2 regions of the Vreelandella sp. GE22 genome follow, and region 1 is predicted to be linked to the other one. Evidence: predicted binding sites of a transcription regulator. Region 1 holds the regulator's gene; the other holds the start of a gene.
What was found. The regulator LexA, encoded in region 1, represses DNA repair genes until DNA is damaged. The targets are predictions, from matches to a motif close to TACTGTNTANNTANACAGTA.
Positions count from the first base shown of each region.

Region 2: the regulator LexA is predicted to act here: its motif matches at 9,474-9,493, upstream of dinB (DNA polymerase IV).

Region 1 covers NZ_OZ309110.1:1,545,364-1,560,792, reverse strand. The annotation lists gene ACWHRL_RS07415 (hypoxanthine-guanine phosphoribosyltransferase) at 1-497, opposite strand, end outside; gene nagZ (beta-N-acetylhexosaminidase) at 597-1,607, opposite strand; gene ACWHRL_RS07405 (L,D-transpeptidase family protein) at 1,673-2,200, opposite strand; gene ACWHRL_RS07400 (TetR/AcrR family transcriptional regulator) at 2,178-2,855, opposite strand; gene lexA (transcriptional repressor LexA) at 3,075-3,749, shown strand; gene purU (formyltetrahydrofolate deformylase) at 3,814-4,668, opposite strand; gene ACWHRL_RS07385 (ribonuclease J) at 4,935-6,509, shown strand; gene moaE (molybdopterin synthase catalytic subunit MoaE) at 6,514-6,975, opposite strand; gene moaC (cyclic pyranopterin monophosphate synthase MoaC) at 6,976-7,770, opposite strand; gene mobB (molybdopterin-guanine dinucleotide biosynthesis protein B) at 7,775-8,293, opposite strand; gene ACWHRL_RS07365 (uracil-xanthine permease family protein) at 8,343-9,572, opposite strand; gene upp (uracil phosphoribosyltransferase) at 9,703-10,332, opposite strand; gene ung (uracil-DNA glycosylase) at 10,412-11,095, opposite strand; gene gpt (xanthine phosphoribosyltransferase) at 11,097-11,576, opposite strand; gene ACWHRL_RS07345 (adenine phosphoribosyltransferase) at 11,585-12,130, opposite strand; gene ACWHRL_RS07340 (NCS2 family permease) at 12,169-13,467, opposite strand; gene ACWHRL_RS07335 (riboflavin synthase subunit alpha) at 13,628-14,248, opposite strand; gene ACWHRL_RS07330 (methionine ABC transporter ATP-binding protein) at 14,668-15,429, shown strand, end outside.
Region 2 covers NZ_OZ309110.1:2,923,953-2,939,381, forward strand. The annotation lists gene ACWHRL_RS13615 (CaiB/BaiF CoA transferase family protein) at 1-657, shown strand, start outside; gene ACWHRL_RS13620 (EAL domain-containing protein) at 878-1,687, shown strand; gene ACWHRL_RS13625 (sensor domain-containing diguanylate cyclase) at 1,680-2,630, shown strand; gene gabT (4-aminobutyrate--2-oxoglutarate transaminase) at 2,698-3,975, shown strand; gene ACWHRL_RS13635 (TRAP transporter large permease) at 4,053-5,357, opposite strand; gene ACWHRL_RS13640 (TRAP transporter small permease) at 5,380-5,892, opposite strand; gene ACWHRL_RS13645 (TRAP transporter substrate-binding protein) at 5,889-6,905, opposite strand; gene ACWHRL_RS13650 (YkoF family thiamine/hydroxymethylpyrimidine-binding protein) at 7,124-7,372, opposite strand; gene ACWHRL_RS13655 (alpha/beta fold hydrolase) at 7,418-8,212, opposite strand; gene dinB (DNA polymerase IV) at 8,371-9,417, opposite strand; gene ACWHRL_RS13665 (protein adenylyltransferase SelO) at 9,539-10,999, opposite strand; gene ACWHRL_RS13670 (DNA-3-methyladenine glycosylase) at 11,070-11,690, shown strand; gene ACWHRL_RS13675 (NAD-dependent protein deacetylase) at 11,677-12,546, opposite strand; gene ACWHRL_RS13680 (FAD-dependent monooxygenase) at 12,644-13,816, shown strand; gene ACWHRL_RS13685 (SDR family NAD(P)-dependent oxidoreductase) at 13,980-14,747, opposite strand; gene ACWHRL_RS13690 (TRAP transporter large permease) at 14,769-15,429, opposite strand, start outside.

The DNA.
Region 1 (15,429 bases):
TCCGCCACTTCCAAGCCGCAGTAGTCGGCCTTGAGCCCCGGTATCGCCTTGCGGTCGTGCTGTTTATCGACCAGCACGGCGGTGGTGACGCTCGCCGCTTGGGCCTGTTGGCAGTAATCCAGAATCGCCGCCAGGGTCGAGCCTTCGTCGAGAATGTCGTCGATGATCACCACATGGCGTCCGGCCATGGGTACTTCCGGCGAGACCCGCCAGAAAAGCTCGCCACCGCGCAGTTCGTTGCGGTAGCGCGTAGCGTGCAGGTAGTCGACTTCCAGCGGAAAGCCCAGCCGGGTCAGCAGATGGCCGGTGGTGATCAGCCCGCCGTTCATCACGCAATAAAACACCGGCAGCTTGTCGCCCAAATCCCGCGTGATGGCTTCGGCCATGTGATCGAGGGCCTCCTCGACCTGCGCCTGGGTGATCAGGCAGTCGGCGTTATCCATCAGCGCACGCATTGAATCCAGGGATTCAAGGGCTTCTTTATCGAGTTTGTTCATCGAAGGGCTCCGGTATCAAGCGATCAAGGTTCAAAAAAATAAAAGCGCCGGCGGTATATCGGCGCTTCGAACGAGAAAAAGGTTTTAAGGCGGCGCGGGCTAGTCGGCCAGCTCACCCAGGCGTGCATTGGCGCGGCGCCAGCGCTTGAGCGCGTGTAACGCCGCGAGATCCGGCCGGGCGCGGGCGTAGCGAAGCTTGCCGGCGCGCTTGCTCTCGATACCCTGACAGTGCGCGACCACCTCGAGCGCGGCGCCACGATCATTACATACCAGCAGCATGTCGCAACCGGCGGCCAGTGCGGCCCGGGCTCGCTCCACCGGCCCGCCGGCCACGTGGGCACCGGCCATGGTCAAATCATCGGAGAAGATCGCCCCCTTGAAGCCCAGCGACTCTCTGAGCATCCCGAGCCAGTTCGGCGAGAAGCCCGCAGGGCGCTGATCGAAAGCGCTAAAGACCACATGGGCGGGCATGACGCCGTCGAGCTGGGCGGCCAGCCGCGTGAAAGGCACCAGGTCCCGCGCCTTGAGCTCGCTTAGCGGGCGCGGATCGTCGGCAACGCTATGATGGGTGTCGGCTTCGATGCCGCCGTGGCCGGGAAAGTGTTTGCCCACCGCGGCCATACCCGCCTCGTGCAGGCCCTGAATGAAGCGTCCGCCGAGCTCGGCGACGTGCTCGGGGTCCTGGCTGAAGCTTCGATCGCCAATCACGCTGGAGACCCCGCTTTCGACATCGAGCACCGGGGCGAAGCTAATATCGAGCCCACAGGCCGCCATCTCCATGCCCAGCAGCCAGCCGGCATCGATTGCCAGCTGTATCCCGGCATCCGCGTCTTGGGCGTAAATCTCGCCAATGCGCGCCATCGCGGGAAGCCGTGTAACGCCTTTTTTGATGCGCTGAACGCGCCCGCCTTCCTGGTCGATGCCCAGCAGCAGATCGGGCCTTAGCCGGCGAATACTTTGGCAGAGCGCGCTGACCTGCTCGGCACTTTCTACGTTGCGCGCAAACAAAATGACCCCGCCCACGGCGGGGTCGGCCAGCAGGGCTTTTTCGGCTTGCGTGATAGCGGGCCCTTCGAGGTCGAGCATGACCGGGCCTGGCGGTTGCGTCATCGGCTTGCATCCAATAAAACGGCCGCCAATTCTAGTCGATCGGCGGCCTTAAACAAAATCCGGCGTTAAAGCCCCGAGGCGTTGAGCCAGACCGGCGTGCCAGGGGCTGCGAAAGCGAACACTGCGAACAGGTCGTCATTGCGCAGGCGAATGCAGCCGTGGGAGGCGGCGATACCCATGGGTTGGTCCGGCGGCGTGCCGTGCAGATAGATATAGCGGCGCTGGGAGTCGGTCTGGCCTGCGCGGTTAACGCCGCGCTCGAGCCCGCAAAGCCAGAGAATTCGCGTCAGAATCCAGTCGCGGTGCGGATTTTGCGCGCCCAGCGCCGGGGTAAAGACTTCCCCGGTGAAGCGCCGCCCGCGAAACACCGCGTTTTCCGGCAGGCCTTCACCAATGGCGGCGCGCACGTAGTGCCAGCCTTGGGGCGTCTGACCACTGCCCTCGTTTTGCCCTACGCCGTTTTCACCGGTCGAGACAGCGCACTCGTGTACCACCGCTTGACCCTGCCAGCAGCGCAGGCGCTGGGTGGCGAGATCGACCTCGAGCCAAGGGCCATCGGTGGGAGGAAGCTCAGCCAGATTGGGCGTCGGCATACGCAGACTCCTCCAAAGCGGGGGGAAGCGGCGCGTTCATGGCGGAAACCACCACCGGGCGTAGCCGCCGGACAAGATCGCGCACCGAGACCTGCTCGTTGTACTCCTTGGCGGCAATATCGCGCAGCGCATCGAGCCCGGAAAGCGTGAAGATCACCGTGCCCAGCATGAAGTGAAGCCGCCAGAAGCGTTCCGCGTCGGGAAGCTCCGGCGTTGCCCGACGAACGAGCTCGACGAAACGGGTGAACACATCGCCGTACTGCTGCTGTATATAGCGGCGCAGGTGCCCCTGGGCCTGGCTATAGGCCAGACCCAAAAGGCGCATGAAAACCTTGAGGCTATTACGCTCGGCGGGCACCGTCAGCACCGTGGTCGCCATGGCCTCGAGCAGCACTTCGAGGGGAATGTCATCCTCGCCGTAGCGCTCGTGGAGTGCGTCCAGCGCTTCGTGAAAGCGCTGGCTGAAAGGATCGAGATAGCGCGCGAATACGGCCTGGATCAGCGCTTTCTTGGAACCGAAGTGGTAGTTCACGGCGGCCAGATTCACCCGTGCCTTGCTGGTGATATTACGAAGCGAGGTCTCGGCAAAGCCGCGTTCAGCGAACAGCACCTCCGCAGTATCCAGGATACGCGTGACCGTATCAGATTGCGCCATGGCGCCCTCCAGAAAAACGAGTGTTTAAAACATCGCAAAATAGTAGGCCATTAACGCGCCAGTCTCAATCGCAAGAAAAGGTGAACTCCCCTCCTCAATGCCCGAACGGCTTTATAATCCGTGGCTTGAGTCATATACTGGACAGAGGAACATACTGTATACTTAAACACATATATATCGAGTCACCTTTTTAGTTACCCTTTTACGCTGGAGTCAGACATGTCCCGTCCTCTTACAGTACGTCAACAGCACGTTTTTGACTTTATCGTTAAAACCATGAATGAGCTCGGCTACCCGCCTACCCGGGCCGAGATCGCCAAAGCGCTGGGCTTTCGCTCACCCAACGCGGCGGAAGAACACCTTCGCGCCCTCGAGCGCAAAGGCGCGATTCGTATCATTCGCCACACTTCCCGGGGTATTCGCCTACCCAACCAGGAAGGCACCGAAACCAGTGAGCCGGCGCCGGCTGCCAACGAAAACGGCGAAACGCCGGCAAACGGCTTGCCCATCATTGGCGAAGTCGCTGCGGGCAACCCGATTCTGGCCGCCGAGCACATCGACCGCTACTGCCCGCTTCCGGCGGACTACTTCACGCCCAAGGCGGACTACCTGCTGCGCGTGCGCGGGCTTTCGATGAAAGATATCGGCATTCTGGAAGGCGACCTGCTCGCCGTGCACCGCACCGAGCGGGTACGCGACGGGCAGATCGTGGTGGCACGCCTTGAAGACGAAGTCACCGTCAAGCGCTTCAAGCGCGACGGCCATCAGGTAACGCTGCTGGCTGAAAACAGCGACTTCGACCCGATCGAAATCGACCTGCGCACTCAGCAGCTCGATATCGAAGGCGTGGGCGTAGGCGTGATTCGCGGCGGCAGTGGCCAAGCGCTCGGCTAAGCCACTCGCCTGTATGAACGTCGTATAAAAAGCGGGGGGCACTCATCAGTGCCCCCCGCTTTTTTTAGTTAAAGACGACGGTCTTGTTGCCGTCGATCAGCACCCGGTCTTCCAGGTGCCAGCGGATTCCCCTCGCCAGCACCGATTTTTCCACGTCGCGGCCAAAACGCACCAGATCCGTCGGGGTATGGCAGTGGCTAACCCGATGAATGTCCTGCTCGATGATCGGGCCGGCATCCAGCTCCTCGGTCACGTAGTGGCAGGTCGCACCGATCAGCTTAACGCCCCGCGCGTAAGCCTGGTGGTAAGGCTTGGCACCGGCAAACGAGGGCAAAAAGCTGTGATGGATGTTGATGACCTGGCCTGCGTAGCGGCTACAAAGCGCCGGCGGCAGAATCTGCATGTAGCGCGCCAGCACGATGCAGTCCGCTTTGAGCGCCTCGATTTGCGCCTGTACCGCATCGAACGAGGCCTGCTTGTCGCCTGGGTCGACCGCAATGTGAAAGTAGGGAATCTGGTACCACTCACTCAGCGCGCGCATATCCGGGTGATTGGAGATGATCCCCACGATGTTGCAGTCGAGCTCACCCGCCTGCCAGCGGTAAAGCAAGTCGACCAGGCAGTGGGACTCTTTTGAGACCATGATCACCACGTTGCGCCGCTTTTGCGTATCCACCAGCGCCCACTGCATGTCGAAGGCGCTGGCGATCGGCGAGAACGCCTCTTCGAGCGCCTCGGCAGTCATACCGATGGAATCGGCAAGGATCTCGTAACGCATGAAAAACCGACCCGTTTGCAGATCCGAATGCTGGCTTGCCTCGGTGATGGAGCCGCCGTGCTGGGCGATGAAACTGGAGACACGCGCCACAATGCCCACTTGGTCCGGGCAGGAAACCACTAAACGGTAGTAATGCGACATAAATACACTCAATATAAACACGATTTTAAAAATGCCAGGCCTTGTCCGCCATGAAGGGGGTCGTAGCGCTGTGCAAGGGCGCTAGTGTAGCGCAAGCGGGCCTGGCTGGCATCGCCATGATTGTTAGCCGCCCCCGCCTTACCGTATAGTTAAAGCCTTACTTTTCAGGCTGTTCATAATCAATGGATCCATCTCGCGTTCAACTTCGTCCCCGCCGCCGTCCACCCTTGCGCATACTGCCGCTTGGCGGCTGTGGTGAAATAGGAATGAACCTGACGCTTTATGGTTATGACGGCCACTGGATCGCCATTGATTGCGGCATGATGATTCGCCAGGATCTGCCCAGCGCCCCGCTTCAGGTACCCAATACCCAGACCCTGGCCGAGCTCGACATCACCCCACAAGCGCTTTACATCACCCACGGCCACGAAGACCATATCGGCGCGGTCGCCTGGCTTTGGCCGAAGTGGCAGTGCCCGATTTACGCCACCCCCTTGGCCGCAGGCCTTCTACGCCACAAGTTTGCCGAGCACAGTTTAAGCAGCGCCGCCATTCACGTGATCGAACCCAATGAGGCGCTGGAGCAGGGCCCGTTCACGCTTCGCTATCTGTTGATGACGCACTCGATTCCTGAAAGCTGCGCCATCATGATGCTGGCCGGCGGCTACCGGGTGCTCCACACCGGCGACTGGAAGCTCGACCCCGCGCCGCTGATCGGCCCGAGCGTCAATCCCGCACACTTTCAGGCACTGGCGCCGCTAGATCTCGTCGTCGGCGACTCGACCAACGCCCCGCTCCCCGGTACCGCAGGCAGCGAAGGCGATGTCGCAAAAGCGCTCACCCGAACGCTAAAGGCGTGCAAGGGCCGCGTCGTGGTCTCCTGCTTTGCCAGCAACCTGGCGCGCGTGTGGGCGATTGGCCAAGCGGCGGCGCAGAGTGGACGACGGGTGAGCCTGATGGGCCGCTCCATGGAGCGTATGGTGGGTGTCGCCCGTGGGCTTGGCTATCTGGACGACTTCCCGGCGCTGGTCCCACCCCAGGATTTGGGCTACCTGCCGCCGGATGAAGTCGTCGTGATCGCCACGGGCAGCCAGGGCGAGCCCCGTGCAGCGCTTCAGCGCTTGGCCCAGGGACGCCACCCCTTCATGGACCTGGAAGCGGGCGATAACGTGATTTTCTCCGCCAAGGCCATTCCCGGCAACGAACGCCCGATTGCCCAGCTCAAACGCCGCTTTACCCAGCTAGGCGTGGCGCTTTTTGACGAAACCAACCACCCGGAACTCCACGCCACCGGCCACCCCGCCCAGGAAGAGCTCAAAACGCTCTATCGTTGGATAAGGCCCAAGGCACTGCTGCCAGTTCACGGCGAAGCGGTCCATCAAAAGGCCCATCAGGCGCTTGCCGAAGAACTCGGGGTCAAGGCGCCACTCGCCCCGGTCAACGGCGATATGCTGGCAATGGACAACGAAGGCATTCGGGTCGAGGCGCGCTACCCGCAGCTGCCCCACGTGGTGGATCAAAACAGCGTGACGCCTCACCCAGGCCTTGGGGCAGAGTCGAACAGCGCCCGGCGCGGCACGCTGTTTCTGGCGCTGCCGGTATGCGCCACCGATACGGGCTGGCAGCGTATCGGCCGCTTGATGCTCGACGCGAGCGGGGCAAGCCCCATCGATGAAGAGAGCTTTAGCGACTGGCTCGACGAGCGCCTCGATGAGATACACGCCGACACCCTGGCCGAGCTTCGCGAGGCGCTTACCCCCGGCATGGTTCAATGGCTGGGGGAACACTGCCAGCACATGCCGGAAGTCCATCTTCAGATCATGGCGACCGAAGCGCCTTGACGTGTCACCAGCGCGCCGCGTCCTGCTGGTCGCTTGCGCGCTCCTTCACCCAGTAATCCCCCTGGGTGGAATGCTCCTTTTTCCAGAAAGGCGCGCGAGTCTTTAATATATCCATGATGAAATCGCAGGCGCTGAACGCGTCTCGCCGATGTGCACTGGCCACCAGCACCCGCACGATTGGGTCGCCGGGATGTAGCTGCCCTACCCGATGGATGATCACCACCTTCTGCAGCGCCCAGCGCGACAGCGCCTCTTCGCCAATCTCGTAAAGGGCGCGCTCGGTCATTCCCGGATAGTGCTCAAGGGTCAGTCCGGTCACCTCGGGGGTCTCGTTGAAGTCACGCACCAACCCGGTAAAGGTCACTACGGCGCCGATGTCAAAGCGATTTTCAAGTGCCGCGGTATAGCCCTCGTCGAGGCTAAACGCCGCCTCCTGTATGGCCACACTAATCAATGAGTCGCTCATTCAGCCCCCGGTCACCGGTGGAAAAAAGGCAATCTCGTCACCGTCGGTGATCGGCGCGGTGTCGTTGGCCATCACCTGATTGATGGCGCACAGCGTACGCTGCTCCTTCAATACGCTAAAACGCGTATCCTTCTCGGTCAGCACCGTTTTGAGCCCGGCTACATCGCGGCTTTCAAACTCATCGAGGGAGAACGATACCTCGCTATGCCCAACCCGCTCACGAAGCTCGGCCAAAAACTTGACCCGCACGCAGGGCGATACCGTACAGCGCTCGCCGACACTTACCTCCCCCGGCGTCCCTTCTCCGGTCACGATCGGCGCCGCGTTACGTTGATAATCGCCGCGTACGCCGCCGCGCTTGCTCTCGAGCTGAATCGCGTCGATGCGCATCTCCTTATCGACGGCCTTGCACATATCGTAAAGTGTCAAGCACGCCACCGAAACCGCCGTCAGCGCCTCCATCTCGACACCGGTGCGCCCATTTAACCGGCAAAGCGCGTGTACATCGACCGCGCCCTCCTGCCAGTCGATATCGAAATCGATGCTCACTTTGCTCAGCGCCAGCGAATGGCACAGTGGAATCAGATCGGACGTGCGTTTAGCGGCCTGGATACCCGCAATGCGTGCCGTGGCCAATACATCGCCTTTGGGCAGTTCACCGTCGCTCAAAAGCCTTAACGTTGCCGGAGCCATGACGATGCGCCCCGACGCCACCGCTTCCCGGCGCGACGCCTCTTTATCGGCGATATCCACCATGTTGGCTTCGCCTTGGGTATTCAGGTGGGTCAGCTGCATATCGTTACCTTTTGTCGTCACGGGACGCGCTGGACCACTGAAGGATCCAGCGCGCAATCTCATCGATGTTATCAAGGTTTAGCCGCGGGATAGAAGCGTCCAGCGTCTCGGGCGGCGCCCCTTTTAGCGCCACCGCTTTTACACCGTCGCTTTGCAGGATATCCGGGTCGCCGATACCGTCGCGATAGAGAATCAATTTGGGTAGCGGCCACTCCTTGAAGCCTTCGACGATGACCAGGTCCGGCGCGTGGGCGGTCATCAGTGAAAGCAAATGGCCAAGGTCCGGCTCGTCCTGGCCCGGTGTCTCCTGCATCAAGGCGTAGCGCCGGTGTGACGCTACCAGCATGGGCGCGGCACCGGCCTCGCGAAGCCGGTAGCTATCCTTGCCGGGCTTGTCGATGTCGAAGTTGTGGTGGGCGTGCTTGATCACCCCTACATCGAGCCCCGCCTCGCGCAAGCGCGGCAGAAGCTTCGTCAAAAGCGTGGTCTTACCCGTCGAGCTCCAGGCGGCTATGCCGAGCACGGGAAAAGGCGTTTTTATCAGTTCCAGAGAGATCTCCTTTGACCCAACCTCATGCAAGCTCTTTTTCCGGTGGCAGCAGCGCGTTCAGCGCAATACCGACAAGCGCGGCCAAACTAACGCCCTGTAGGGTAAACTGCCCGCCGCCGAACTGCATACCGCCAATCCCGAAGACCAGAATAAGCGAGACGACCACCAGGTTGCGCGGCGCGGTGAGCGACTGCCCCGCACGCACCAGCGTATTCATGCCCACCACCGCAATCGAGCCGAACAGCAATGTCATGATGCCCCCCATGACCGGACCGGGAATGGTCTGCAAAAGCGCGCCCAATTTGCTGATGAAGGCCAGCAAAATGGCCAGCACCGCCGCCACGATCATGTACACCGGATTGAACGCCCGGGTCAGCGTGACCGCGCCGGTCACTTCAGAATAGGTGGTGTTGGGTGGCCCGCCAAACAGCGCCGCCACGCAGGTCGCCAGGCCGTCGCCCAACAGCGTACGGTGAAGCCCGGGCTTTTCCAGATAGTTTTCCCGGGTGACCGAGCCGATCGCCACCATGTCACCAATATGCTCGACCGCCGGGGCGATGGCCACGGGGATCATGAACAGTATCGCCGCCCAGTGAAAGCTCGGCGCGGTAAAGGCCGGCACCGAAAGCCAGCGCGCCTGGTGAATGGGAGTGAAGTCCACCACCCCCATGACCAGCGAGAGCGCGTAGCCGGTAGCGACCCCACCCATGATCGGCACCAGGCGCAAAAGCCCGCGGCCGAACACCGCCAGCACCAGCGTGACCGCCAGGCTCGCCATGGAGAGAAAGATCGCCTGACCATAGCCGATGTTATCGCTGGTTTCCCCGGTCGCCATACTCACCGCCACCGGCGCCAGCGCCAAACCAATCACCATGATGACCGGCCCTACCACAACCGGCGGTAACAGCCGATTCAACCAGCCCGTGCCTTTAATACGCACCACCTGAGAGATAACGGTATAAACGATACCGGCGGCCATCAGCCCGCCAAGCGTGGCAGAGACGCCAAAGCTTGCAATCGAGCCTTGAATAGGCGCGATAAACGCAAATGAGGAGGCCAAAAAAACCGGCACACTCTGTTTGGTCACGCTGTGAAAGACCAGCGTGCCGACGCCGGCGGTAAACAGCGCAACGCTTGGGTCGAGCCCGGTCAATAGCGGTACCAGCACCAACGCGCCAAAGGCGACGAACAACATTTGCGCCCCGGTCAACAGCGTCTTGGGCCAGCCATCTGGCGATGATTCAGTGCTCATGCAGCGTCCTTAACGTTCATTTTGTCGCCCATCAGGGCAGGCTTGTCAGGGGGATGGGTACCGGGGCGTTTGTCACGCCCAAAAAAATGCCCCCGACGCAAAGCGTAAGGGGCATTTCAAGGCAGCGCGCTTAGCGCGTGCCGAATATTTTGTCGCCGGCATCGCCAAGGCCCGGCACGATATAGCCGTTTTCGTCGAGGCGCTCATCGACGGAGGCGGTGTAGATCTCGATATCCGGGTAGTCCTTCTGTACGCGCTCGATGCCTTCGGGGGCTGCAACCAGCACGATCACTTTCATGCTGTCGCAGCCCCGCTCGCGTAGCATATCCAGCGTTGCCACCATCGAGCCACCGGTCGCGAGCATCGGGTCGATCACGATCGCCATACGCTCTTCGATGTCGTTGGCGAACTTGGCAAAGTACGGTACCGGCTGAAGCGTCTCTTCATCGCGGTAAAGTCCGACGACGCTGACCCGGGCGCTGGGAATCAGGTCGGTGACCCCTTCGAGCATGCCAAGGCCTGCGCGCAGAATCGGCACGACGGTCACCTTCTTGCCTTTCAAACGCCGCGTCGCGATGGCTTCGCCGTTCCACCCTTCGATCTGATGGTCTTCGACCTCGAGATCCTTGGTGGCCTCGTAGGTCAGTAGCTTGGCGACTTCGCCTGCCAGCTCGCGAAAGCTCTTGGTGCTCAAACCGCCTTCCCGCATGAGCCCCAATTTATGCTGAACAAGCGGATGATCAATGGCGTGGACACTCATGAAACTACCTCACTGCAGGGTTAAAAGCGCTCGGCTAGCGCAAAATTGCGCGCCATTCTACCCCCAACCGCCCCCAAGGTTAAGGGGTAGCGGGTAATTGCCATTCGATTACCGGGCGCCCCTGCTCGGCCAGAAACTGGTTCGCCTGGGAGAAGTGACGATTACCCAGAAAGCCGCGGTGCGCGGAAAGCGGCGACGGGTGCGGCGATTCCAAAATCAAATGACGCGTTCGATCGATCAGCGCTTTCTTCTGGCGGGCGTGACTGCCCCACAGTAGAAAAACGCAGGGCCCGGCGTGTTCGCTGACCGTTTTGATCGCCGCATCGGTAAAATTCTCCCACCCCTTGCCCCGGTGGGAGGCCGCGTTGCCCTTCTCGACCGTCAGGGCGGTGTTCAAAAGCAGCACCCCCTGCTTCGCCCAGGGTTCCAAAAAGCCGTGGTTTACCCGCGTGAAGCCCACATCGCTTTCAAGCTCTTTGTAGATATTGAGCAGTGACGGCGGCACCTGAACCTCGGGCTTGACCGAAAAACAGAGCCCGTGGGCCTGGTGGGGGCCATGGTAAGGATCCTGGCCCAGAATGACGACTTTTACCTCTTCCAAAGGCGTGAGCTCGAAGGCGCGAAACCAGTTGGACGAGTGCGGATAGATGACCTTTTTAGCCGCTTTCTCATCGGCCAGAAACGCTTTTAGCGCGGCCATGTAATCCGCTTGGAACTCCTGGCCGAGCCAATGGCTCCAGTCCTTGGGTAGAGGGTCGGTCATGTTACTTCTTCAATTGATCGGCGAGCGGTTCGACATAGGCGATGCCCATGTCCCAGGGAAACTGGATCCAGCAGTTCTGGCCCACTTCCGTGAGGTACTGATCGACCAACGGGCGGCCGTCGGGCTTGGCGTAAATGGTGACGAAGTGGGCATTGGGCAGCATTTCACGCACGGCCCGGGCGGTTTTACCGGTATCGACCAGGTCGTCCACTAAAAGCCAGCCCTCGCCGTCGTGGTCCACGCCCTTCATGATATCGAGCCCGCCCTGGTCCATATGATCGTAGCTTTTGATACAGACCGTGTCGATCAGACGGATATTGAGCTCGCGCGCGATCAGCGCGGCAGGAATCAACCCGCCCCGGGTGATCGCTACGATACCCTTGAAATCGCGCTCGATCAGTTGGTGGCAAAGGGCCCGAACGTCGCGATGGATCTGGTCCCAGGAAACCGTGAAGTGCTGGTGGTAGCGTTCGCTGCTCATGAGAGGCATTACTCGTCTTCGTTAAATGAACACACCGCGAACACGCCAAAGCCAGCGTCGCGAATCTTTTGAGAGCCGCCGAGTTCGGGCAGATCGACGATCGTCGAGGTCTCGACTACCTGACCACCACAGCGCTGGATCAGGTTGGCGGCGGCCAGCATCGTGCCACCGGTCGCGATCAAGTCGTCCATCAGCAAAATCCGGTCGTCCTTTTCGAACGCGTCGGAGTGAAGCTCCACTTCCGCGGCGCCGTATTCGAGGGTGTAGGTTTCGCTAATCGTCTTGAACGGAAGCTTGCCCTTTTTACGCACCGGTACGAAGCTGCAACCAAGCTCATAAGCCAGCGGTGCGCCGATGATGAAACCGCGCGCGTCGATCGCCGCAATGGCATCCAGATTCATGTCCTGATAGCGGTGTACGAAGCTATCGATCAGTTTACGAAAGGCTGAGCTGTTTTGTAGCAAAGGCGTGATGTCACGAAAATTGACACCCTGCTCGGGCCAGTCGGGAACCGTGCGAATAACGGACTTGATGTAGTCGCCGTAAATGCTCATCGCGTCTCTCATTGGTTAATACAAAGCCGGGCCAACGCCTAGCCGAAAAATACGAATTTCACCGCAAACAGCAGTGCCAGAACGATCACCGCCGGATTGAGGTCCTTGAAGCGCCCGGACAGCGTCTTGATACCGACAAAGCTCATAAAGCCCAGCGCGATGCCGTCGGCAATCGAGAACGTCAGCGGCATGGCAATCGCGGCGATCAGGACCGGCGCGGCGTCGGTGGGATCTTCCCAGTTGGCATGGGCCAGGCTACCCGCCATCAGCACCGCCACGTACAAAAGCGCGCCAGCGGTGGCGTAGGCCGGGATCGAGCCCGCCAGCGGGGCGAAGAACAGGCTGATCAAGAACATCACACCCACAACCACGGCGGTCAACCCCGTGCGCCCGCCGGAAGCAATACCCGCGGTGGATTCGATATAGCTGGTGGTGGTCGAGGTACCCAATACCGCACCGGACATGGAAGCCGTGCTATCAGCCATCATGGCGCGGCCAATGCGCGGAAGCTTGCCGTCTTTATCCAGAAGCTTACCGCGATGGGCAACGCCCACCAGCGTGCCGGAGGTGTCGAACAAGTCCACGAACAAAAAGGCAAAGATGACGCTGAGCATCGCCACGTCGAAAGCGCCGGCCAAATCCATCGCCATGAAGGTCGGCGCGATGGACGGCGGCATCGACATCAGTCCGCCGTACTCGTTATGCCCCAGGAGCATGGCCGCAACGGTCACGCCCAGAATACCGATCAGTACCGCCCCGGTAACATTTAAGTAGGCAAGCGCGGTAATCACGAAAAAGCCGAGCAGCGCGTAAATGGCCGAAGGCTCGGAGAGATCGCCCATCGCGACGAGCGTTGCCGGATTGGCAACGACGATACCGGCGTTTTTAAGCGCGATCATCGCCAGAAAAAGCCCGATACCGGCGGCAATGCCCAAGCGCAGCGAAAGGGGTATGGCGTTGATGATCCATTCGCGGATCTTGAAAATACTCAGCAGGAAAAAGGTCAGACCCGAAAGAAATACCGCCCCGAGCGCAGCTTCCCAGGTATAGCCCATGCCCAGCACCACACCGTAGGTGAAGAAGGCGTTGAGCCCCATACCCGGCGCCTGAGCAATCGGATAGTTGGCCCAAAGGCCCATGACGAAACAGCCAATGGCCGCCGCCACGCAGGTCGCCACGAACACCGCGCCGTAGTCCATCCCCGCTTCCGACAAAATGCTCGGGTTGACGAAGATGATGTACGCCATGGTCAAAAAAGTGGTGATGCCCGCGATCACCTCGGTTTTGACGTTGGTATTTTGCTCGGTGAGCTTGAAGTAGTTGTCCAAACCTTTCATATCGTTTTGTTCCCTGCGCCCGGTGATGCGAGAAAAGCCGCACAGTCTACCGAAAGCCCGAAAGCGATGCGAGCTTCGGCGCGCAGCCGATGAGTGCGGGCTTCCCCGCTCTGATTCTCCAGCAATTTTCAGGCCACTACTTAACCAACTGGTCAAAGCCTCAAGCGCGCGCCGCCAGCACCCGCTCGACGGTTTCCACGATGACCTGGGTTTGCGGGTCCACTTCGATGTTGACCTGGGCGCCGGGCAGGCGCTCTTTCAATACCGTGCGCTGCAGCGTTTCGGGAATCAGATTGACGCTGAACTCGATGTTTTCGCCCGCCGGGCGCACATCCCCCACCGTGAGACTGATACCGTCGACGCCGACATAGCCCTTCTCGAAAACGAAGCGCCCCAGGGTTTTGGGCAGCGAAAACCACAGCCGCCGGTTGTTGGGCGCCTCGTCGATACCCACCACATCCGCCATGGCGATGATGTGCCCGGACATGGCGTGGCCACCGATCTCGTCGCCAAAGCGCGCGGCGCGCTCTATATTGACGCAATCGCCAACGCTCACTGCACCAAGATTGGTCAACCGCAGCGTCTCGCGCATGAGATCAAAGCTTACCTGGTGGCCGTCGATGGCGGTAACGGTCAAGCACACACCGTTATGCGACACCGAGGCACCAAGCTCGAGCCCTTCGCAAAGCGCTGGCGAAAGCTCGACTACATGGGTTTGAAACGCTTCGAGCTCACGGATTTCGACAACCCGGCCAACGCCTTGCACAATGCCTGTAAACATCACTCCCCCTAACGCCCTGCGGGCCTGAACGTGTTGCAAACCGCTATTATCGCCTTTAACCCGCTTCAAGCTAAAGGGCCGAGTAGGGTTTATTGACCAGGGCGAGTACGGCTGTCGTTTTTTCGAGCGCCTAACGGGCTCTAAAACGCCGCTTTGTGCGTCGAATCCTTTCGATTTGGCGCAGGTGGCGTTTTCGCGCCACTTTAATTGACAAGCTGACAGGCCCTCTCTAGACTCTCGCCGCTAATAGTTTAGACGCCGATTTATACCCGGATTGCGGGCGTCCACCAGCCAAGTGCGGTGAAGTGCAGCTAAAAGGGTGTGTCCAGCGTCGATGGCCACCCCAAGGGGTGGCCTTATTTATTTTAAGCCCCTCCCCCTGCACCTCACGTTTTTGGCCTCACGTTAAGGCAGACGCCATGATAGAACTCAAAAACGTCAGTAAAACCTACGGCAGCGGCCCCCGCGCGGTCCACGCCCTGAAAAATGTCGATTTAACCGTTCCCCGGGGCGCCATTCACGGCGTGATCGGCCTGTCCGGCGCGGGCAAGTCAACGCTCATCCGTTGCGTCAATCTGCTCGAGCGGCCCAGCGAAGGTAGCGTGTTGGTCGATAACCGCGACATCACTCACCTTAGCCGGGGCGAGCTCAATCGGGCCCGCCACCGCATGGGCATGATCTTTCAACACTTCAACTTGCTGACCACCCGCACGGTCTTCGACAACGTCGCCCTACCCTTGGAGCTGATGGGTGAGAAGCGCCGCGGGATCAAAACCCGCGTGACGCCGCTTCTGGAAATGGTCGGCCTGGCGGACAAGGCAACGATGTACCCGGCCCAGCTCTCCGGCGGGCAGAAGCAGCGCGTGGCGATCGCCCGGGCGCTGGCGAGCAACCCCCACGTGCTGCTATGTGACGAAGCGACCTCCGCCCTCGACCCGCAGACGACCAGCTCGATTCTCGAACTTCTGCGCGATATCAACCAAAAGCTCGGCATCACCATCTTGCTGATCACCCACGAGATGGAGGTGGTGAAGTCGATTTGCCACCGGGTGAGCCTGATTTCCGGCGGCGAGCTGGTCGAAGACGCCGACGTAGGCGACTTCTTTACCGCCCCGACCACGACCCTGGGCCGCGAGTTTCTCAACGACTTCTTACAGCTAAGCCCGCCCAAGGAGCTCACC
Region 2 (15,429 bases), 1.4 Mb from region 1:
AACGCCATCCTCGCCGCGCTGTATGCACGCCGCGAAAGCGGCGAAGGCTGCCATATAGACCTTTCGCTGATGGATGTTCAGGTGGGCGTTTTGGCTAACCAGGCCACCAACTACCTGACCTCCCACCAGGTACCCAAGCGGCTGGGTAACGCTCACCCCAATATCGTGCCCTACCAGGCGTTTGCCACCCAGGATGGACATATCATCGTCGCGGTGGGTAACGACGCCCAGTTCAAGCGCTTTTGCGCGGCGATCGGCCAGCCTGCGCTTTGTGAAGATGCCCGTTTCGCCACCAACGGTGCCCGGGTCGCCCACCGCGAGGCGCTCGTGCCGCTTTTAGAGGCAGCGATTGCACTCAGGCCCATCGACCATTGGCTTGCGACGCTGGAAAACGCCGGCGTGCCCTGCGGGCCGATCAATACCCTGGACCGGGTCTTCGAGGATGCTCACGTCAAGGCACGGGGGCTCAAGCAGACGCTGCCCCACCCCATGGCGGGCAGCGTCGACCTGGTGGCCAACCCGGTTCGTATCGACGGTCACGCGGTATCCGCCCAAACCGCCCCACCGCTTTTAGGCCAGCATACCGACAGCGTGCTGGAAGAAATCGGCATCACCGCCGCCCAGCGCGAAGCACTCTATAAGGCGGGTATCATCTAGCGCAGCCTCGAGCGCCAGCACCGGGCGCTTAAGCCAACTTCGCCCCTCCTGAAAGCTTTTTCAACATAAATTAAAAGGGTGTGTGGACCTTAACGCCCGTCATGTACGCAACCCCCCTCTGCGACTAAACTGCTACGATTCACATTGAAGTCACGCGTCATAAAACGCGCCAAGACGTGTTGAACACCCAAAACACCAAGGGCTTAACAGAGGATTTTTCATGAGTAACTGCGCTCGGGTAGAGGGTCGGTGTAATCGTTGCGATGGAGAACTTCCCTTTGATTTCACCATGGCGTTTCAACCTATCGTGGATCTATCGAAAGCGCAGGTCACCACGTATGAAGCGCTCGTGCGCGGTGTGAACGGCGAGTCCGCCTGGAGCATTATTTCCAAAGTCACCGACGACTTGCTCTACCGCTTCGATCAGGCCTGCCGGGTCAAAGCCATCGAGATGGCAAGCGCGCTGGGGATGCAGACCGACCTTTCGATCAACTTTCTCCCCAACGCGGTATACGAACCCCACGCCTGCATACAGGCGACCCTGGAAGTTTCCCGGCGCGTTGGCTGGCCCACCAGTCGCCTGGTGTTCGAGATCACCGAAACCGAGCGCGTCGAGGACCGTCATCACCTGGCCAATATCATCGATGCGTATCACAACATGGGGTTCAAGACCGCCCTGGACGACTTCGGCAACGGCTACGCCAATCTGGATCTACTCACAGACTTGAACCCCGACACGCTTAAAATCGATCGTGAAATCGTCATGAACTGCGACAGCGACCCGCGCCGCCAGGCCCTGCTCAAAGCGGTCGTTTCGCTGGCCCAGGAGCTCGACACCATGGTAATTGCCGAAGGCATCGAAACGCACAGTGAAGCGCTTTGGTTGGCCCGCGCTGGTATTATGCGCCAGCAAGGCTACTTTTATGCCAAGCCCGCTATCGACTCGTTGGGTGAGGACCTTACGCCACGGCTCGTGGCACTGCGAGACGAAGCGCTCGCGCATTTAAATCCCGGAGTGGTGAATGCCTGACATTTCGGCCCAGCAATTACAAGAAATGGTAAAACGCTCCAAACGCAATGCGTGGAGCGTACTGACTAGCGCGCCCATAGGAATCTGCGTCACCGATAACCGGGGCTGTTTCGAGCTCGTCAATCCAGCTTACTGCAACTTTTACGGTTACACCCAGGAAGAGCTCATCGGCCAGCACTTCACTGTCATGGTATCGCCGGAGTACCGCGAAAAGGCTGGCGCCATGCACGATGAGTTCCTTCAAGGTACGCAACCGACCGAGATGCGCCAGGAGTGGCAGGTTTTTTGTAAAAACGGCGACTTGCGCACCATCATTGCCGAAGCCGCTCGGGTAGAAGGCGATGATGGCACCCCGCGCAAAGTGACCTTCGTGATCGACATCACCGAACGAAAACAGCTGGAAGAGCGGCTGCGAGAGGCGAACGACCGCCTGGACCACCTGGCCAGCCACGATGGCCTTACCGGGCTTTTGAACCGGCGGGCTGGAATTTGCCATCTCAGCGAAGAACTCAAGCGCTGCCGGCGCTATGGTGGCGATCTCAGCGTCATGATGTTCGATCTGGATCGCTTCAAAACCATCAACGACACCTATGGCCACGCGACCGGCGATACGGTGCTGACCGAGCTTTCCGCCGCGATCAACAACAGGCTTCGCGCCACCGACGTGCAGGTGCGCTTAGGGGGCGAAGAGTTTCTGGTCATCATGCCCGAAACCAGCAGTAGCGAAGCCCAAACCGCCGCCGAGCGTCTTCGCGCCCACATAGAAGAACAGACCTTCACCGAGCATGCACTGACGATCACGCTCTCCGCCGGTGTCGCCAGCACCCCGGCCTCCTGCGCCGAGGATTTGATCGAGCGCGGCGACCAAGGCATGTACCGTGCCAAGGCGCAGGGGCGTAATCGGATCGTGGTGGCTCAGCCAGAGGCACCCGCAGAATTTTAATAGCGGCGTAGGCGTACTATGCTAATGCCCTACCCGTGATTCATGCCCAATGCTAAAGGAACCCGCCATGACCAATGCCGAGCTTAACGCGCTAAAGCAAAAATACGTGGCCGCCGGCGCGGCAAGCCCCGCCACGGCCTTTGCCGCCCGTGCCGAGAACGCCGAGATTTGGGATGCCGACGGCCACCGCTTCATCGATTTTGCCGGTGGCATTGGCGTACTCAACATTGGCCACCGCCACCCGAAGGTCGTCGCGGCGGTCAAGGAACAGCTCGACAAGGTAATGCACACCTGCCAGACCGTCATGCCCTATGAAGGCTACGTGAAGGTAGCCGAAAAGCTCAGCCAGGTCGTGCCGGTACGCGGCCATGCCAAGGTAATGCTGGCCAACTCCGGTGCCGAGGCGCTGGAAAATGCCGTGAAGATCGCCCGTGCGGCCACCGGCCGCCCCAACGTGATCTGCTTCGACGGCGGCTATCACGGGCGTACCTTCTACACCATGGCGATGAACGGCAAGGTTGCGCCCTACCAGACCGACTTCGGCCCGATGCCGGGCACCGTCTTCCGTGCGCCCTATCCGGTGCCTTATCACGGCATCAGCGAAGACGAGGCGATTCGTGGCTTGATGATGGCGCTGAAAACCGACGCCGGCCCGACCAACACCGCTGCCATCGTACTCGAACCCGTGCTCGGCGAAGGCGGCTTCTACGCCGCCCCTGCCTCCTTTCTCAAACGCGTTCGCGACATCTGCGACGAGCTCGGCATCTTGATGATCGTCGACGAAGTGCAGTCGGGTTTCGGGCGTACCGGCAAGCTCTTTGCCATCGAACACAGCGACGTCGAGCCCGACATCATGACCATGGCGAAAAGCATGGCCGATGGCATGCCGATCTCCGCCATCGTCGGTACCGATAAAATCATGGACGCCTCTGGCCCCAACTCGCTGGGCGGCACCTACACCGGCAGCCCCACCGCCTGCGCCGCCGCCCTGGCGGTACTCGAAGTGTTCGAGGAGGAAAACATTCTCGAGCAGAGCCTGGCGCTGGGTAACAAACTGGTCAAACGTTTCCACGAGTGGCAGAACAAGTTCGACTGCATCGATAACGTGCGCAACCTGGGCGCCATGGCCGCTTTCGAGCTGGTCACCGAGAAAGAAGGCAAAAAGGCGCCGAACCCGGACCTGGCCGGAGCGCTTTGCAAAAAAGCCCGCGAAAAAGGCCTGATCCTGCTCTCCTGCGGCATGTACGGCAACACCATCCGCTTTTTGATGCCGATCACCATCGAAGACGACGTGCTCAACGAAGGCCTGGACATCATCGAATCCTGCCTGGATTCGCTGACCTGATCGCCGAGCCAAACGCCGCCTGAACGCAAAAACGCCGCCCTACCGGGCGGCGTTTTTGTTTATCCCGCACTAACGGCTCAGCCAGCCATGAAGCGTGGCAGCCAAAGCACCAGGCCGGGCCATAGGCTAACGATAATGGCCGCCAGGCACATCAGCAAAAAGAACGGCAGCGCCGCCCAGGCCACGCGACCGATACTTTCCCCTGTCAGACTTTGCAAAACGAAGAGGTTGAAGCCCACGGGCGGGGTGATCTGGCCAAGCTCGATCATGATGATTAGAAAAATGCCGAACCAGATCGGGTCGAACCCTGCCAGCAGCACGATCGGAAGCGTAATGGGCAGGCTCATGACGGTAATCGAGATGCCGTCCAAAAAAAGCCCCAGGACGATATAAAAAACAGCCAACGCCAGCAACAACATGGCCGGGCTGAAGTTCTGTGTGGCAATCCAACTGGCAAGCTCGCGGGGAAGGTGCAGATAGCCCATCGCCGTCGACAAAAGGGTCGCGGTGATCAACAGGCTACATACCATGATCGAGGTAATCAGTGTTCCCCGAAAGGCTTCGGTGAGCATGGCCAAATTGATCTGCCGCTCGGCGCCCAACAGTACCAGCGTAGCCGCCACGCCTACCGCCGCCGCCTCGGATGGCGTGGCGATGCCGCTGTAGATCGAGCCGATCACGATCGAGATCAGAATCAAAATGGGCAGTAAAAGCAGAATCGACTGGCCAATGGACTGCTCATGCGCCACCTGTTTAGGAGCAAGCGCTGGAGACATCAAGGCGCGTATACCAATGTAGCCGCTATACAGAAACGCAATCACAAGCCCCGGGACAACGCCCGCCATGAACAGCTGGCTGATCGAAACCTCCGCCTGAACGCCGTACACGATCATGACGATCGAGGGCGGAATCAGTAGCCCTAGACTCCCCGCGCCGGCCAGCGAGCCGATCGACAGGTGCCGGTCATAGCCGCGCTGCTTGAGCTCTTGGGTGGTAATCTTACCGATGGTGGCGGTGGTGGCCGCACTCGAGCCGCTGACGGCGGCAAACAGCGTACAGCCCAATACATTGGTGTGCAGAATACCGCCTGGCAGCCGACTGGTAATCGGCACCAAACCTTTGAAAAGCCGCTCCGAGAGATTCGAGCGAAAGATCAGCTCGCCCATCAAAATAAATAGCGGAATCGCCGAAAGCTCCCAGCTATTGCTGGCCCGATATAAAATCCGTGAGAAGATCAAACCGATACGATCAGCGCTGAAGTCCCCGAAAAGCCAGAGCGAGCCAATGGAAACCGCCAGCATCGAGGCGAATATCCAGGTCCCCATTGAGAGGAAAAACACCAGCAGCAGCGCCACGCCAACGGCCGTCCAGAAAATATCCATAGTTCGTTCCTGTTAGCCAAGCCTAGGCCGTGGGAGATGAGTACCGCGAGCGCAGTAACACGATTTTTAATGACCTCACTAATAGCGTAAGTGAAATCAGCCACATGCCAATGAGGATGGCGCCTTCGGGAAGCCAGATAGGCGTTTCGGCCAGGGTCTCACTTACCACGCCACGCTGATAGCTGCGCTGAACGTTTTGCAGCCAAAATGTGGAGAGCCATAAAAAACAGCCGGCGGTAACCAGGCTGCTGAAAAGCTCTAAAGGCCACCGCTTGGGTTCGGGTATGCGCTCCATGAGCAGCGACACTCGAATCAAACCGCCTTTTTCGAGCACGTAGGGAAGCCCCAGAAACGCCATGGTCGCCACGGCGTAGCCGATATATTCATCCAAAATGAAGGTAGAGCGACCCAACAGGCGCATCACGATTTCGAGAATGATATGGCCAAACATGTAGATGATGAGCGCCACGGCAATCGCGGCGCCCGCACGGTTGAGTAGCTTCGACGCTTTTTCCATTAGCTCGAAAAACCTCATTGCTGGCCTCTAAATTCATCCAGGATCGTTTCGCCGATGTCGCCAATGTTCCCCAGCCAGTTTTCGATTACGTTGCTAGAGGCCTCGGAGAGCGCGTCACTTAGATCTTGCGATACGGGGTCGCTGACCTCGACGTCGTTCTCCGAGAGCATCTGGTAGTTCTCCTCGGTACGCGTTTCAACGGCGGACCAGTTGTACTGGTCGGTCAGGCGAGCGGCTTCGAGCACGGCCTGCTGCTGCTCTTCGCTGAATGAATCGAACACGGCCTTGTTCATGTGCACCATGTTGAGCGGGATGGCGTACTGAACAGCGGAGAAGTGGTTTTGATGCTCCCAGAAGCTGCCATTGGCGCCGGCCTCGGCGGAGGTAAGCACGGCGCTGATGCCGCCGGTGGCCAACTGCGGCACCACATCACCCCAGGAGAGGCTGACCGGCGAGGCGCCGACGTTTCTAAAGGTCTCGGTGCCGCTGCGATCGAAGGTGAGAATCTTTAGATTCGTTAGATCATCGGCGCTTTCGATTGCATCCTTCGACCAGATACCGCTGGGCGGCCAGGGCGAGGCGTAAAGCAGCACCTGGTCGTTATCTTCGAATACGTCTTCGTAATAGGGTTTGGCAATGTCGTAAAGCTGGCGGGCGTCTTCAATATCATTGACTAGAAATGGCAAGGAGGAGAGCAAAAAGAGCGCATCCACACCGCTCATGGTGCCGGAGAGGGTATCGGCGATATCCACGGCGCCATCGGCCACTGCGTAGAAGTGGTCACCGGAATTAAACCCAAGCGCGCCACCGGTATGCAGCGTAATGTCGATGTCACCGTCCGTCAGCTCTTCTACCTTGTCGATAAAGTAGGCGTCGCCTTGGGCGTGAATCGAGCTTGCGTTGTACTCGTTGGAGAAGTCCAGGCTGAACGACTGGGCATACGTCTGGCCGCTTACCAAGGCCAATCCCAAGGCCGTTAGAAGAGTTTTACCGGTGTGCAGCCGGTGAGCGCTACGTTGTATGAGAGTCATGGTGTCAGGTTCCCTGCCGATTTTTATTAAGGTTCTTTTTCAATTTACCTATATCAGCAGGCGGACTGTTTCCATTAACGACTTTTAGACACCAGGACGCGACACAATCGCCAACGAAAACTAAAGAATTATTTACTTTCAACGCTCGTTGAGGGCAATAAAATGCCGCTCTGGATAAGCGGCATCGGGCTTGAAAAGTTCTGTTCAATAAAACCGAATTACCTGGGTCGGCGATCCCCTTCTAGAAAATTCGCCGTGAATACCGCTTTGCCGTGGGTCTCGAAGGACCATTTCATGACATCGTTAAGGGCGGCCATGACCGCGTCGAATTCGCCGAACACCTGAGTGCTCATGCGGTTGGGGTGAACTTCGAGCCCGCTTTGCTCCAGGCGCTGGACGACCTCCTTGACCACCGGTTTGAAGTCATCGGTCAGCGGGTAGTAGCTTAGCTGTACGGAAAGATACATGGTCGCTCTCCTGGTCGTTATCGATAGGGCTTGGGGTAAGGCGCCTCAATGGGCCTGGATACGCTGCCAGGCATCGAGAATCGCCGTGCGGGTCTCCTCCGGGTGCTCCATGGGGAACATATGCCCGCCCGGCACCTGGTTGACCGACATTCCCTTACGCTGCAGGCGGCCAATGCGCTTGGGTGTCAACAGGTCAGAGCCCGCGCCGGCGACGATTTCCACCGGCACCTGAACCCGGGCCAGCCGGAACGAAAGGTGATCCGGCAAATTGCGAAAGATGGCGACCTCGACGCCGGGTTCGAACACCAGCTCGGCTTGGCCGCCCTCGAGTAGCCGGGTGCCTGTTTCAACATAGTCGCTAAGCGCCTGTGGGGTAAAGGTGCGAAAAAGCCCACGGCTTTTGAGCGAGGTGGTCATCGCCTCGCGGCTGGGCCAAACGCTTCGCCGGTTGCGCGTTTTGCCGGCCGGGGTGATCCGGTCGACGAAACCAAAGCGCTTGGCCGCTTTCAACGCCCAAGCATCGACGCCCATCATCAAGGGCGGGTCGAGCATGACCACGCCGTAAAAGCGCTTGGGCTCGCGAAGTGCGGCCATGGCCATCAGGGTGCCGCCCAGCGAGTGGCCCACGCCCAGCACCTTCGTGTGCGTAGGCAGGTAATGTAAAAGCTCATCGACCAGGTTGGACCAATTGCGATTCACCGGGAAGCGCGGGTGGTGCCCGACCCGGTCGATAGGCTGAAGATCGAAGTGCTCGGCCAAGGGTGCCAGCAGGCTTTTGTAACTGTCGCCGGTAAAGCCGTTGGCGTGGGCAAAGACCAGGGGAGGACGTGAAAGTGTCATAAGGGCTCTGTCATAAGGGCTTTTTAATAAAGGCTCTGGCAGTATAAGAAATAGTACGGTCCGGCGGTCCGGGGCGCAGCAGCCATTAGGCCGCTATCGGTCATACAGATGTTTTAATCAAAGCCAGAACCGGCGTCAAGGCCAAGCCCTTGGGGCCCTTAAAACAGCGAAAGCTGGGTGTCCGGGGCGCCGTCGGCCAAACGGTAGCCCACCCCCAGCAGGCGAACCGGGCGCGCCCCGCGGGCCCAGCCAACGTTCAAAAGCGATTCGAACTGCGCCATGTTCGGCGCGGGGTCGGCGTGCTCGACCGTGGTTTGGGTAAAGTCGTTGAACTTCACCTTGACCATTAGCCCCTTCACCGCCGGGGGCGGGTCCAGTCTTGCGTAGCGCCGCTCCAAATCGCTCAAAAGCTCGGGAAGCTCGCCCCGGCACGCCTCGAGCGTGGGCAAATCCTGGGAGTAGGTTTGTTCGGTGCTGATCGACTTGCGCTCGCGGTGGGTCTTGACCGGGCGCTCGTCATGGCCGCGGCTTAGATCAAACAAACGTTTACCAAAGCGCCCGAAGTGCTCGATCAGCTCGGTGAGCGCTCGGGTGCGCAGGTCCGCGCAGGTGTGGATATCGAGGCTGGCCATTTTTTCCGCCGTGCGCGGGCCGACACCGTGAATCTTTTTGACCGGCAGCGCCTCGACGAAGCGCTCGACGTCGTCGGGCGGAATCACGCACAGGCCATCGGGCTTGTTCCAGTCGCTGGCGATCTTGGCCAGAAACTTGTTGGGGGCAACGCCGGCGGAGACGGTAATGCCCACCTCCCGGCGCACTTTCTCGCGAATGGCCTGGGCCATCAGCGTGGCGCTGCCTTTGAACTGGGTTACCTGAGAGACGTCCAGAAACGCCTCGTCCAGTGACAGCGGCTCGATTAGCTCGGTCATCTCGCGGTAGATGGCAAACACCTGGCGAGCCACGTCCTTGTACTTGGCCATGTCGCCACGAATGATGGTGAGGTGCGGGCAGCGTTTGAGCGCCTGGCCCATGGGCATGGCGGAGTGGATGCCGTATTCCCGCGCGGGGTAGTTGCACGTGGCAACCACGCCGCGCTGCTCCACGGAACCGCCAATGGCGATAGGAATATCCGCAAGCGCCGGGTTATCGCGCATTTCGACCGCTGCGTAGAAGCAGTCGCAGTCACAGTGAATAATCTTGCGCACGGGCCCCTGCTTACCTCCGTGTCGAAAAGCAGCGCCACGTGAAAAGCCACCGCCTTAACTGTAAAAAATCACAGTATAGCATAGCCATGACGCGCTCCCGCCATGCCATGGCGTGTAGCGGCTAGGTACCGCAGAAGGTGCGCAGTACCTGTTCGCTGCTGGTGGCCGGCGCGGCCAGCCGGCGCGCGCTGGACGACTCATCGAACGGGTGGGTTACCGCCGCCAGCAGTGTATGAAACGGCGCAAAATCCCCCTGAAGGGCGGCGTCGATGACCTCTTTCACGCGGTGGTTACGGGGAATGACCACCGGGTTGGCACGGCGCATGGTGTGCTGACGCGTGGCGTGCTCGGCCAGTTCGCTGCCCCGCCATGTCTCGAGCCATACGTCTAACGCTTTGGGCGTTTGGGAGAGCGCCAACAGCGCCTCGCGGCTGGCGTCGTCGAAGTCGATGGCGTAATGGGTCAGCGCATCGAAGGTGGCGGTCATGTCCATGCGCCCTTGCTGCATCAGCGTTTCGAGCTCGTCCATCAGGGTGTCGGCAAGCTCTTTGGCATCCTCTTCGAGCCCCAGCTTGGCAATACGCAACTGCCGCCGGGCATGATCGAAGTGCGTGTCGAAACCGCGAATCACCTCTACCGCGCGCTCGACGCCTTCTTCGCCCTGCACGTTCATCAAGGGCAGCAAGGTTTCGGCAAAGCGCGCCAGGTTCCACTGGGCCGCCGCGGGCTGGTTACTGAAAGCGTAGCGCCCGCCTTCGTCGATCGAGCTGTACACCTTGCTCGGGTCGAACTGCTCCATGAAGGCGCAGGGGCCGTAGTCGATGGTCTCGCCACTGATACTGGTGTTGTCGGTATTCATCACGCCGTGGATAAACCCGACGCTCATCCAGCGGGCGACGAGCTCGGCCTGACGGCGGGTCACGCACTCGAGCAGCGCCAGGTAAGGGTCGTCTTCGGTCATGACCTCGGGGTAGTGGCGCTGGATGACGTAGTCCGCCAGCGCTTTTAAAGTAGCCTGGTCCTGACGTGCGGCAAACTGGAAGGTGCCCACGCGAACGTGGCTCGAGGCGACCCGAGTGAACACCGCGCCGGGCTCGGGCATTTGGCGCACTACGCGCTCGCCTGCGGCCACCGCCGCCAGTGCCCGGGTGGTGGGCACGCCGATAGCGGCCATGAACTCGCTGACCAGGTATTCGCGCAGCACCGGCCCAAGTGGCGAGCGACCGTCGCCGCCGCGGGAGAACGGCGTTCGCCCGCTGCCCTTGAGCTGGACATCCCAGCGTTTGCCCTCGCTATCCACCACCTCGCCCAGCAGCAGCGCGCGGCCATCGCCCAGTTGAGGCACAAAATTGCCGAACTGATGCCCGGCGTAGCCAAGCGCGACGGGGCTTGCGCCGTCAGGGATAGCGTTGCCGCTAAACCACTGCGCAAGCGTGGCGTCATCCGGCACGGCGCGGGCGCCAAGCGTTGCGGCGAGCGCCTCATTAAAGGCGATCAAGCTGGGCGATGCCACGCCCGAAGGCTCGCAGGCACGCCACAGTGGCTCGGGAAGCGTTTGGTACTCGTGATCGAAGTTCAGCACTAAGGCCTCCACTTTCAATAGTCGGGCTGGGGTAATACCCTAGCACCTGACTCAAGTTTATGGCGATATCATGGGTTTTCCTAATATTTCCGAATCCTCGCTCAATACTCCCCTGCCCCGGCCGTTTTATAACCGCGATACCCTGCTGGTCGCACGCGAGCTTCTGGGCTGCCAGTTGGTGCGCCGGGTGGGCGATGAGCTGGTCGCCGCCACCATCGTGGAAACCGAAGCGTACCGGGGTGCTGCGGACTCCGCCTGCCACGCCCACCGGTGCAAAACGCCGCGCACCGAGGCAATGTTCGGCCCGCCCGGCCACGCCTACGTGTACCTGGTGTACGGCATGCACTGGCTTTTGAATATCGTCACCCAGCCCGAAGGCAACCCCTGCGCGGTGCTGGTGCGTGCGGTCGAGCCTGCCGTCAACGAAGAGGCCATGCGCTACTACCGCCCCATGCAGGGCAAGGCGCTCTGCAACGGCCCGGGCAAGCTCACCCGGGCACTGCAAATCGACAAATCGCTTTACGGTGAAGACATGACCCGGCCGGAACAGCTTTGGGTCGCCCGGGGTGAGGCCGTTGAGCGTATTTCGAGCGGACCGCGTGTGGGTATCGACTACGCCGCCCCGGCGGATCGCGACGCGCCCTGGCGGCTTTGGGTGGCGGATAACCCTTGGGTCTCTAAAGCGCGTTAGTGCTGGTTTGCTCCAGGCATGTCAACGCGTGAGCCAGTACCGGCGTAAGCGGCGCGCGCCACTGGTGGGTGAGCAGGTGATCGGCCCGGGTCACGCCCAGCGAAAGTGACGCCACCGGCAGGCCCCGGGCGTGGGCCTCGCGGCAGAAGCGGTAGCCGGAGAACACCATCAGCGAGGTCCCCACGGCCAGCACCGCACTGGAGCGGGCCAGCGCCGCCTCGGCTTCGAGCCGGCGCGCCATGGGCACCACGTCGCCGTAATAGACCACGTCGGGCTTCAATATCCCGCTACAGCGTGGGCAGTCGTACACCTTGAAGCTCGAGAAATCGGTTTCCAGATCCGCGTCGCCGTCCGGGGCGTGGGCGGCATCCATTGCCGCAAAGCGGGGATTCATGCGCGCCATTTCCGCGTGCATGGCGTAGCGCATGATGCTGTAACCGCAGCGCATACAGCTCACCGTATCCGCCCGGCCGTGCAGGTCGACCACGCGCTTCGAGCCCGCCCGCTGATGAAGCCGGTCGACGTTTTGCGTCACCAGCATTTCCACCATGCCCTTGGCTTCGAGCGCGGCCAGCACGCGGTGCGAACCGCCCACCTGGGCGCTGCCCAGCGCCTTGAAGCCGATCAGCGCCCGCGCCCAGTAGCGCTTGCGCACGCTGGCACTTCCCATGAAGTCACCGTGCTGTACCGGCGGCGAGCGTTTCCACTGGCCGTTGGCATCGCGGTAATCGGGAATGCCGCTGTCGGTGCTGACCCCGGCACCGGTAATGATGAAAAGCCGCGGGTGGCGAAGTATGAACACCGCCAACTCTTCGCCCGCCTGCTCGACTTCAGTCAGGTTTTTTATCTGCGTCAATACTTCACCCTAGGAAAGCGGTTAACATCTCAACGATACTGTAAGACAGTGGCGGTGCATACAACGTGCCCGCCCCGGCCTAACGAGGAGCCCTTTCATGCAGCGAGATCACGATATCATCATCATTGGCGGCGGCATGGTGGGCGCGGCACTGGCCGCGCGGCTGGGGCAAGCCGGCCGCCGCGTGGCGCTGATCGAACACAGCACGCCCCCCAAGGCCCCCGAGGGCGACTATGACCTGCGTATCTCGTCGCTGAACAAACGCTCGCTCGACTTCATCGAGGCAAGCCACACTAACCTTCCGCTAGAGCGCACCTCGTCGTTTCGCCATATCGAAGTGTGGAACCAGGAAGGCACCGGGCACAGCCTGTTTTCGGCCGAGGACAGCGATATGGAGCGCTTTGGCCTTTTCATCGAGAACATCGCGCTTCAGCACGCCCTGTGGCAGCGCCTGGAAAGCATGGCCTGCGTGACGCTTTATACCGAAACCACGTTGGTGGCGACCTACGCAAGCGGAAGCACTCGTATGGTAGAGCTGGATAACGGCCAGACGCTGAGCGCCGAACTGGTGGTCGGTGCCGACGGCGCGAACTCCAAACTTCGTGAGCTGGCCGGTATCGAGATCGCCACCCACGACTACCACCAGCGCGCGATGATCATCAACGTGGAGACAGTACTTCCCCAGCAAGATGTGAGCTGGCAGTGCTTCATGCCCACCGGGCCCCTTGCCATGCTGCCGCTGCCCGGCCACCGCGCCTCCCTTGTGTGGTACGACCAGGAAGGCGCCACCCAGGCCCGCGAGGCCATGGACGACGACGCTCTTAAAACCGCCATTGAAGCGGCGTACCCCAAGCGGCTGGGGGGTATTACCCGCGTGGTCGCCCGCGCAAGCTTCCCCATAAAACGCCAGCACGCCAGAAGCTACACCGCCAAACGCCTGGCGCTAATGGGCGACGCCGCCCACGTGGTACACCCGCTGGCAGGTCAGGGGCTGAACATTGGCCTGCACGACGCCGACGCCCTGGCCGAGCTGATTCTGGGCCACACCGATGCCGGCGACAGCGCCGCGCTCAAACGCTACGAGTGGCAGCGCCGCTTGGCCAATCAGGCGATGATTGCCGCCACGGACAGCTTCCACCACCTGTTCACCGGCGCCAAGCCGCTACGCCAGCTGGGCGATTTCAGCCTGCACCTGGCCGAGCGCCTGCCTTTTGCCAAGCGCATGATGATGATGCAGGCCAATGGGTTGAATCCGTTCAAGCGGCACTGAAATCAACGCCGATTCAGAAGCGATCATAAGCGCCTAAAAAACGAAGGTCGAAAATGCGTGGGTAGCTGGCTCTATTATCAGAGTCAGCGTTATTGTCTAAAAAATGGACTTACCTACCAGCCTGAATTAAGAATATCTAGATATTTCCATGAAGTCTCGATTGTCATCCCTTGAGGCTTCGAAGCGCAGGTAGTCCAACCCCCGTAGATTGGAATCCACCATCTACTGCAATGACCTGCCCGGTAACATAGCTGCTTTTCTCAGAGCAAAGGAATACGATCATTTCGGCGATCTCGCGCTCACTTCCGTAGCGATTCAAGGGGATAGCGTCATGATACGCAGCGCGAATTTCAGGAGTATGGACAGCCATCGCAAGCTTTGTATCTACCGGGCCCGGCGCCACACAGTTTGCTCGAATGCCGTGTTCGCCTAGCTCAGCGGCTTGCTGTTGAGTCAGGTGAATGACCGCAGCTTTGGACGTGCCATAGGCTACACGTAACGTACTCGCTCTGAGACCCGAAATAGAAGCGATATTAACAATCGCACCCTTGGCTACCTTGAGCAGAGGCAATAACGACTGAGTAGTAAGAAAAATGCCATCCAGGTTGGTCGCCATGACTCGGCGCCATATATCATAAGTGGTTTCTTCAAGCGGTCGAAAATCCGCAACACCTGCATTGTTTACCAATGCATCAACCCGCCCATATTGGTTCTCGGCTTCGCGTACTAAATGGGCTATATCGTCTGGATTTGATATGTCGTACACCCATGCATGCGCACCTTCCAAATCAGCCGCAACTTTTTCAAGTTCAATAGTATCACGATCGATCATTAGCACTTCATATTCATTTTCTAAAAAAAGCCTAGCCGTTGCTAATCCAATACCACGAGCAGCCCCAGTTACAATAGCAATACGGTTTTTTGTTTTCATCAGGTCACCTTAGCAAATTAATTAACGAAATAAATCAATCAAAATAAGAGATAGAGAAGGAAAAGCCGCAACTATCACAAGCCCCAACAAGCAAGCAAGCACAAACGGTAAAGCACCTTTCGCCACTTCCTCGATCGAAAGTTTTGAGACATTCGCTGCGACATAGAGATTAATCCCCACCGGCGGCGTAATAAGGCCAATCGAGAGATTGATCATTAAAAGGACTCCAAACCAGACTGGATCCCACCCCATTTCATGAACAATTGGCATAAAGATGGGCAAAGATATGAACATCACAGTTACTGCATCCATGAACATGCCCACAACTAATAAGATCAGCATGATGACGAGTAGTACAACCCATTCTTTACTACTTATATCTAGTAGCAAGCTGGAATATGAGCCAACAAGATCATCTACCGTAACAACCCAACCAAATAAGCCAGCATAAGCAACCACCAACATAACAACGGATGAAGATGAAGCCGCATCGCTCAATGCCTCGTACAATCTTTTCAAAGTAAGTGTGCGATATGCCAGCGCCCCCACCAAAATTGCATAAACAGTTGCAACTAGCGCGGCTTCAGTCGGCGTGAAGGCACCTGAGTAGATACCACCTAAAATGACTACCGGTGTTAGAAGTCCCCAGAACGATTGGCGAAACGCTACCCATAGACGATGT